Regions from separate parts of the Paenarthrobacter sp. A20 genome, predicted to be linked through region 2. Evidence: riboswitches for the same ligand, from Rfam matches in the RefSeq annotation. Region 2 holds a riboswitch; each other region holds the start of a gene.
The links. Region 2 has a riboswitch for cyclic di-AMP ahead of J3D46_RS02580 (hypothetical protein). Riboswitches for the same ligand answer to the same signal wherever they lie in the genome.
Positions count from the first base shown of each region.

Region 1 (2,195 bases), on a different contig from region 2:
TGGCCCGCGGAGAAGACCACCGCCTAGCCGCCGAGGCGACGGCGATCCGCGCACTGTTGGCACGGCAATGGCAGCTCCAGGAGGAACAGGATGGCGTATAGGTTCCTTCTGTCCTGGCGTTGGGCGGGTTGGCTGCTGCTGGCCGCATTATTCGCCGCGGCATGCATTGGGCTGGGGAACTGGCAGATGGAGCGCCGGAATCAGACCGTGACCGAAATCCGCAGGGTCCAGCAGAACTACGACAGAACCCCGGTGCCGTTCCAGGATGCCCGCGCCTCCTTTGACGTCGCCGACCCCGACGCGAAGTGGAGAACGGTTGTAGTGTCAGGGCGGTACCTTGCCGAGGACCAGAGAATCATCAGGAACCGACCCAACAATTCCGTTGCCGGATACGAGGTAGTGGTGCCGCTCCGGCTTGCTTCCGGTGAAACGATCGCAGTCAACCGGGGCTGGCTGCCGATCGGCAACACCCGGCCCGGGTACCCCGATGCCGTGCCCGCACCACCAGCGGGAGAAGTCTCGGCGGTCGTACGGATCAAACCCTCCGAGCCCGATCTGGGTCGTGACGCACCCGAGGGCCAGTTGGCCAGCATCGACCTGTCCTATTACGCGAGCCAGCTGGGGTACCCGTTGCTGGCAGGCAGCTACGGGGTCATGGCCTCGGAGTCCCCGCAGCCTGCCACAGTCCCGCAACCACTCGCCCCGCCGGCCGTCAAGGAAGGCTCGAACCTGTCCTACGCCCTGCAGTGGATCACCTTCGGCGTCTTGGCCTTCGTGGGTTTCGGGTACATGGCACGGCAGCAGGCCCGCATGCACCGTGAGGAACGGGACATGCCCGACGAATCCGCGGAGACCGCAAGCACCGCCCAGCAACCCCGTGCTCCCGCCCCGCGCAAACGCTCCCGCGTCGAGGAAGAAGACGCCCTGCTGGACTCGATGGGACTCTGACCAGGCACGGCAGGCCCGACGGGAGAGGGTGCCCCGGAACGGCTAGGGCATCCCCGGCCAGGCGGAGATCACCCGGTGTGCCGGGAACGATCCCATGGCCGGGATCGTTGACCCCTTAGCTGCAAATCTGAAGATACGGTCAAGCGTCTCAGAACAGCACCGAGCCGGGCGTCCCTGACCGAGGCCGACAACCCCTAAGTCACGAAATTGTAACGATGATGCTTTGCAGCTACTATTAATTCAGGTTTTTCTGTATTGAGACCCTTGATGCCCCGCGCTGGACCCCGCCGGGGGCATCAAACGACTATCCCTTTTTGACGGCGGGGGTGGAGGACCCAGAATCGGCAGCAAGCCTGCCTTGGGGTGAAGCCGTGATGTCGGTGGCCTGAAAGCCGCCGGGCACGGCCGGGCATTTTTCCTTGGCCCGAACCCGACAGCTAACTTCGCAGGCGAACCGAAAGGATCCCCCTTGCCTTCTGTACCCCCCCATGGCCGCCGCCGAAAACCAACCTCCGGATTCGCGCCCCGCACGGCCGTCTCGATGAAATCCCCCACTACCGGCCGTCACCGGCCCCTGCCAGAGGCAGAAGCGCGGGGGAGCCGGCGCAAACAGGTCACGGCCGCCGCTACGCTGAGCGTCGCCGCGCTGTTGACCGCAGCGCTCACTGCCGCCCATGCCGGGCCGGCCCCCACCAGCACAGCCCTCGCGGTGCAGGCATCGGGGACGGCAGCTGCCGGCGCGCCCGTCCAAGCCCCCGTGGGGGCTTCCATCAGTTATGAACGCCCGGCTGTCACCACACAGCAGGCACCGTTGCCGGTACCGGCCAAGACCCCCATAGCTGCTGCCGGCGCGGCCGCGCCGACGACCCCGGCGGCCTCCCCGGCCGCTGCCGCGGCCCGGTTGGGGGCGCCGCTGGCCAGCATGTCGGTCACTTCTCCGTTCGGTATCCGCACCAGCCCGATCTCGGGCACCGGGGAGCTGCACACCGGCCTGGACCTCGTGGCAGCCTGCCAGGTAGCGGTGTTCGCCGCCGGAGCCGGGACCGTCGTGGAGGCCGGATGGTCCCCCTACGGTGGCGGGAACAGGATTGTGGTGGACCACGGCAACGGCCTGAAGAGCACCTACAACCACCTCGCCGCCATCGAAACTTCCGTGGGCGCGACCGTAACCGCCGGCCAGCGGCTGGCCGCGGCCGGAACCACCGGCAACTCCACCGGATGCCACCTGCACTTCGAGGTACTCCTGA
Region 1 covers NZ_JALJWH010000003.1:70,505-72,699, forward strand. Annotated here, with positions in the region: gene J3D46_RS24470 (cytochrome c biogenesis protein ResB) at 1-101, shown strand, start outside; gene J3D46_RS24475 (SURF1 family protein) at 91-948, shown strand; cyclic di-AMP (ydaO/yuaA leader) riboswitch at 1,240-1,414, shown strand; gene J3D46_RS24480 (M23 family metallopeptidase) at 1,418-2,195, shown strand, end outside.
Region 1: it holds a riboswitch for cyclic di-AMP, as region 2 does, so the genes downstream of both, J3D46_RS24480 (M23 family metallopeptidase) here and J3D46_RS02580 (hypothetical protein) in region 2, are expected to answer to the same signal.

Region 2 (2,195 bases):
CCCAAGGGTGCTCGCTGAGTTCGACCTGGTAGGGCTCAAGCTCGGCCACCAGGCTTTCCCGCTTGGCCATGGGGAATGAGGCCACCACCCCCACGTGCTGGAGGCGTCCGGCGTCGTTATAAAGGCCCAACAGCATGGACCCCACAACTTTCGCCGTCTTGTGCCAGCGGAATCCGGCCACCACGCAGTCCGCCGTCCGCTCGTGCTTGGTCTTGAACATCACGCGCTTGTTGGGTTGATAGGTCCCATCCAGCGGCTTGGACAGCACACCGTCCAAGCCTGCGCCCTCGAGCTGCACGAACCACTCCTGCGCCCGCTCAAGGTCTGTCACCGCGGGCGTCACGTAGACGGGAGGCTCAGCCTTGGCGAGCGCGCGTTCAAGGATGGCGCGGCGCTCAGAGAACGGCCTGCCCATCAGGTCCTCACCGCCCAGGGCCAGGATGTCGAAGGCGATCATGGATGATGGGGTCTTCTCAGCGAGCATCCGGACCCGGCTGTCCGCGGGATGGATCCGCTGCTGAAGCACCTCGAATTCGAGCCTGTTGCCCTGGATCAGGACAATCTCGCCGTCAATCACGCATTTGTCCGGGAGGTTCTTCCGCAGCGCGTCCACCAGCTCCGGGAAGTACCTGGTCATGGGTTTCTCGTTGCGGCTGCCCAGGATGACCTCGTCCCCATCCTTGAAGACGATGGTCCTGAAGCCGTCCCACTTGGGCTCATAGTGCCCAACATCGGGGATGGCCGGAACGGACTTGGCGAGCATGGGCGAGACGGGCGGCATCACTGGCAGGTCCATAGACAATGTCTACCTGCCGGTGCACGCCGAAGCTAGTCTTATGCCATGGATATCTTGGCCGTGTTGGCCGCAGTACTCGGAGTTCCCGCGCTCCTCGCCGGCCTCTGGTACTGGACCTCGCGGCAGTCCAAGCGCGGAGTCAGGCGTGCGGCGGCGGGCGGGATGCTGGGCATCGCCGACGAGATCTTCCGCCCTGAGACTCATCAGGCACATCAAATCCAGAAGATCCAGCACGAGCTCCCGGCCCCAGCGCCGGCCCCGAAGCGTAAGCGCTAGAGGCCCCTCAATGGGGGAGGCCTACCGCCCGTTACATTAATGTGACTTTACTTTCCGGCTCATGTACCGTCGTAGGGCGACCCTTATCTCCGCTGGGCCGCTTCCGGATTGACGCCGAGCTCTGCCGCAATCCGGGATCCGCCAGACCCGCGGCAGAGGCGGGGGACCCAAAAGTTCCCGGACTTGATTCAAGTCCTTGGGGTGAAGCCGCCTTGTGCGGCCGGACGGCCTCGTCCGAACCCGACAGCTAACCTCGAAGGCGTTGAGAGGCAACCACCATGTCCCCAACCATGGATCAGCCGCGCCGCGCCCAGACTGAGCGCGAGCGCACCAAGCCAACCGGACGCCGTCGGGCCCAACCCAGCGGATCCCCCATCAGCGCGCCTGCAGGCTCCGTCGCGGCGCCCGAAACTACAAGCACGACGCCGGAAGCCGCCACCGCGGCCGTCCCCACCGTCGCAACGCCCACCACCCGCGCAGCCGTACGCGCGGCCGAGCGGGAGCAGGCAGCCCAGGCTGTGATCGCTCCTGCAGAGCCCGCTGCTGGGGAATCATCCCGGCCCGGGCCTGTTGAGGCGGCAACTGCAGCCATTCCGGTCGTTCAAGCTGAGACCCCGGCATCCACCACGCCGGGGCCTCCCACCGCGGCCATCCCGATCGTTAATCCCGCAAGCCCTCAGCCAGGCTCGTCGGAACCAGCCACGGCAGCCATCCCCGTGGTGGCAGCCCCCGATGAATCCGCGACCACATCCGCGGCTCCGGCCCCTGTGTCGCCGCGAGGCAAGTCCCCGGCCCAGGTCGCCGCGGCCGCAACGGCGTCAGCATCACTCGCCGGCCGCAAGGATGTTCGCAAGCAGGCAGCGTCAGCCGCTGCCGCCAAATCCAGCTTTGGTGGCTCCTCCTTTGGCCGGGAACCCCACACGGTTTTGCGGAAAGCTGCGTCGGTCAAGCACATGAGCCAGCGCATGGCCGTGGTGGCAGGTGCCCTCGGCCTGGTCCTGACGGCCGGAACCTTGGGGCAGGCTCTCGAACTGCCCTTCTTCGGCCAGGAAACGCCAGTCCAGGAAGCCAGCGGTAGCGGCACCGATCGAAACTCGGGCTCGGCAACCCCCGCGCCCAGCGC
Region 2 covers NZ_JALJWH010000001.1:543,284-545,478, forward strand. Annotated here, with positions in the region: gene J3D46_RS02570 (ATP-dependent DNA ligase) at 1-796, opposite strand, end outside; gene J3D46_RS02575 (hypothetical protein) at 842-1,072, shown strand; cyclic di-AMP (ydaO/yuaA leader) riboswitch at 1,202-1,348, shown strand; gene J3D46_RS02580 (hypothetical protein) at 1,351-2,195, shown strand, end outside.

Region 3 (2,195 bases), 1.3 Mb from region 2:
CCGATCCCTCTCCAACGGGGACTACCGGCTGGTGGCTGTCGAGACCGCCTATGGCGATGTGATCGTCACGGGCCTGCCGCTCGCGGACAAGCAAAGCGCCGAGGCCTCACTGGTGTGGACCATGGTGCTGGTTTCCCTGGGCGGTCTGGTCATCATCGGCCTCGCGGGAACAGTGATCATCCGGCGGACCATGCGGCCGTTGGAGCAGCTCTCCGAGGTAGCCACCAAAGTTTCGCGCCTTCCCCTCGACGCCGGTGAGGTGGCACTTGCTGTGCGCGTACCGCCGTCGGCCGCCCATCCCGGAACGGAAGTCGGCAGCGTTGGCCATGCCCTCAACCAGATGCTGAACAACGTCTCCAATGCCCTGGAAGCGCGCCAGGAAAGCGAGACCAAAGTGCGCCAGTTCGTCGCGGACGCGTCGCACGAACTCCGAACGCCGCTGACGGCCATCCGCGGTTACACCGAGCTGCTGAGGATGACCGAGAACTTCACCGATGACGGCCGAAAGTCGCTGTCACGCGTCCAGAGCCAGTCCGAACGGATGACCACCCTGGTGGAGGATCTGCTGCTCCTTGCCAGGCTGGATGAAGGCCAGCCGGTCAAGGTCACGGACGTGGACCTCACCCAGTTGGTGATCGAAACTGTCAGCGATGAGAAAGTCATGGCACCGGACCACATCTGGCAACTTCAACTGCCTGATGAGCCCGTCACGGTCCGGGGTGACGCTACGCAGCTGCACCAGGTCCTTGCCAATCTTCTCTCCAATGCCCGTAAACATACCGACTCCGGCACCACGGTGGTCACCGGCGTCATGCTCTCTGCCGATGGCAGCGCTGTGGTGACCGTGACGGACAACGGGCCCGGCATTCCAGAGGATTTCCAGGGCCGGATCTTCTCCCGCTTTGCCCGCGCCGATGCCGCGCGATCGGGGTCTGAGGGCACCTCCGGACTGGGCCTGTCGATCGTTGAATCCATCGTGGAAGCGCACGGCGGCACCGTGGAAGTGACCTCACGGCCGGGGCGCACGGAATTCGCCCTTCGACTCCCCGCTGTCGCCAACGAACAGATGTAACGAAGTCAGCAAGGCGACTCACCGGCGTCGTGATCTCTGTTACCTAAATGTGACTTCTGCGAATTCCTCCTGTACCGTCGAAAGGGTGGGTCGCCCCAACTGACCCGCATCCGGGATGCGCCGAGCTCTGCCACTTCCCGGAGTCCGTTCTTACTCCGAGGCAGAGACGGGGGACCCAGAGTCTCCGGGCCCAGGCATTTATGCCGGACCCTTGGGGTGAAGCCGCAGCGTGATGCGCGGCCGGATGACCTCATCCGAACCCGACAGCTAACTCCGCAGGCGCTGAGAGGTAATCACACATGTCTGAATTCAATGATCAGACGCGCCCTTCCGCGCGTCACCGCGATGAGCACAACGCACCGTTGACCAAGTCGCAGGCTGTCCTCAAGAACGCTGCCCGCCAGGGTAAGTCCGGCCACCGCATGTCGGTTGTTGCCGGTGTTGTAGCCGCTGCGCTGGGCGTTGCATCGCTCGGTACTGCTGCCAACGCCGCCCTGACCCTCCCCGAGGTAAGCCGCGTTGCAGAGACCCAGGCGAATGCCCAGGTCAGCAACAACAAGACAGCTGAAATCTCCGCTTCCTTGGATGCAGCCGCCGCAAAGGGCGCCGCTGACAGGGCTGCCGTGGACAAGGCCGCTGCCGAAAAGGCTGCAGCCGAGAAGGCCGCAGCGGACCAAGCCGCTGCTGAAAAAGCAGCCGCCGAGAAGGCCGCAGCCGACCAAGCCGCTGCTGAGAAGGCCGCCGCTGACGCTGCAGCCAAGCAAGCCGCCGACGCCGCTGCTGCCGCCGCCGCTGCCGAGGCCGCAGCTGCGGCCGCCGCCCCGAAGGCCGTGGACGACCCCGCCGCCGCCAAGGCCTACGCTGCCAGCATCCTTGGCAACTACGGCTGGAGCGCCAGCGAAATGACTGCGCTGAACACCCTGTGGGAGAAGGAATCCAACTGGAAGACCACCGCCACCAACGCTTCCAGCGGTGCTTACGGCATTGTCCAGTCGCTGCCGGCTACCAAAATGGCAACCGCGGGTGCTGACTGGCAGACCAACTACCAGACCCAGATCAAGTGGGGCCTGAACTACATCAAGGAACGCTACGGATCCCCGTCGGCCGCCCTGGGCTTCCACCT
Region 3 covers NZ_JALJWH010000001.1:1,825,245-1,827,439, reverse strand. Annotated here, with positions in the region: gene J3D46_RS08760 (HAMP domain-containing sensor histidine kinase) at 1-1,072, shown strand, start outside; cyclic di-AMP (ydaO/yuaA leader) riboswitch at 1,181-1,368, shown strand; gene J3D46_RS08755 (hypothetical protein) at 1,372-2,195, shown strand, end outside.
Region 3: it holds a riboswitch for cyclic di-AMP, as region 2 does, so the genes downstream of both, J3D46_RS08755 (hypothetical protein) here and J3D46_RS02580 (hypothetical protein) in region 2, are expected to answer to the same signal.

Region 4 (2,195 bases), 850 kb from region 2:
AATCCTATGCGGTCGGATACGGGCGCCCCGGACGATTCGCCTAGTCTGTAAGGAAGCCAACACTAGGAGAAACCGCCCCATGCGTACCATCCGCCCGCTTCTGGCCGCCGTCGTTGCTGCCCTCGCCTTCGCGTCGGCCTTGCTGTTTTCCGCGGCTCCGGCGTCCGCCCATGACGTCGCCGAATCCACCACGCCGGCCAACGGTGCCAGCGTGACTGTCGTCCCGGCGTCGGTCTCCATCACGTTCAACAACCGGCCGCTGGCCATCGGTTCGGGCGTAACAGTCACGGCGGGCGGCGAAAACTGGGCAGACGGTCCCGTGGAAATCATTGACAACCAAGCTGTCCAGAAGCTGCGCGAAGGCGCACCCGCGGGCGAGTACACGGTGGTCTGGCGGGTCGTCAGCAGCGATTCGCACCCCATCGAGGGCACCTTTACGTTCACGGCAGCCGGAGGCGCGACGTCGGCAAGCGGTTCGGCGGTTGCCTCACCGTCTGCTTCGGCTCCTTCAGCCTCGGTACCGACGGCCGGTACCGGTGCGCCGGGAACGGGCACCAGCGAACCGGCCGCGGATGCCTCCCAGCCGTTCCCGTGGAGCATCGTGGGACTGGCCGTTGTTGCTATCGGACTCGTTATCTTTCTGGCTGTTACGGCACGTAGGAAACTCGCTGCTTCCAACGACGCGGATGGCGAGAATCCCGCGGAATAACGGGGTTTTCTACGTACCTGCGAATATCTCGAAACGGTCACCGCGACACGCCAGAAGAGTAGTTCTCGTTACTTAAATGTGACTTCGGCGTGATCATCGCGTACGGTTGTACCTGTGCCTGTTCCACGTAGCGGGCACTTCCGGCCTGATTGCCTAGCTCTGCCGCAGTCCGGAATCCGTTCGCAGACAAACCTTACGGCAGAGACGGGGAACCCATTTTAGGTCGCTTTCGAGCGTGCCTTGGGGTGAAGTCACGAAGCTTCCGCTGAACAGCGGGGGATAGTGACCGGGTGACTCCCATCCGAATCCGACAGCTAACCTCGCAGGCATCGGGAGAGGCTCTTTCATGTCTTCACGCATTCTTCGCGGCCGTCGTAAGGCGGACAGCGTACGTCCTAATCCGTTCATCTCCATCTCCAAGGCAGTTGCCAGCAACGCCTCCGGCGCTGGCCGCCAGGCAGCTGTCATCGCAGCAGCCTCGGGCCTCGTCTTGACCGGCTCCATCGCCGCCCACGCAGCTGAAGCTCCGGTTCAGCGGGACTCCAGCCCCGCCACGGTCGCAGAGACCGCCTCCGAAGCTCCCACCCAGGTTGTTACCGCCGCCTCCACGGCGACCATCAACTTCGAGCGCCCTGCCGTTGCTTCCGTAGCGGCTCCGGTCATCGAGAAGCCGGCTCCCGTCGTTGAGGCTCCCGTAGCCAAGAAGGCAGCAGTCACCACTGCCGCTGCAACGGCTCCTGTCGCCAAGGCCGCAGCTGCCGCTCCGGCTGCTGCTGCTCCCGCTGCTGCTGCCCCGGCAGTCGGTGGCGTCAACGCAGCCATGGTTGCCTCGGCTTACGCCCAGATCGGCATCATGCAGGACTGCACCGCCATGGTGGAACGGGCTCTCGGCTCCGCAGGCATCCCTGTTGGTGACCTTGGCCCCATGCAGTTCATGAACTACGGCAAGGTCGTCAGCGACCCCCAGCCCGGTGACATGATCGTTCAGTCCGGCCACGTCGCCATCTACATCGGCAACGGCCAGGCCATCAGCGGTGGCATCAACGGCAACCAGACGGGCATCCACCCGATCAGCTGGTTGACCGCAACGGGTCCCCTGACCTACGTACGCGCTGGCGCATAAGCCTCACGCTTCAGTCCAAAGGCCGGTGTCTTTGAGGAATCACTCCTCGAAGGCACCGGCCTTTGGCGTTAAGTTTTGTGCGTAAAAGTTCCAGACATGGACGTACGACGGCGGGTAGGCGCGCCTTTGCCGCGTAGTGGGGCAGGGTGTGCCGGTTGGATCGGCTAGGCGGTGGCCAGGCCTGGCCCTGCCGGGAGGGCAACCTTGGAAGAGATCGCCTGACCCACTGCTTTGGCCTGCCGAAGGACTTCCTTGGGGGTGGGCGTAATGAGTTCGCCGACGCCTACAAGATGCATCCCGACTGCCCTCATGGCCGCGGCCAGGTTTTGGCCGATGGCAATCCCGAGTTCGGCCAGCATCCGG
Region 4 covers NZ_JALJWH010000001.1:1,394,208-1,396,402, forward strand. Annotated here, with positions in the region: gene J3D46_RS06745 (copper resistance CopC family protein) at 80-709, shown strand; cyclic di-AMP (ydaO/yuaA leader) riboswitch at 860-1,052, shown strand; gene J3D46_RS06750 (NlpC/P60 family protein) at 1,056-1,832, shown strand; gene J3D46_RS06755 (FAD-binding protein) at 1,997-2,195, opposite strand, start outside.
Region 4: it holds a riboswitch for cyclic di-AMP, as region 2 does, so the genes downstream of both, J3D46_RS06750 (NlpC/P60 family protein) here and J3D46_RS02580 (hypothetical protein) in region 2, are expected to answer to the same signal.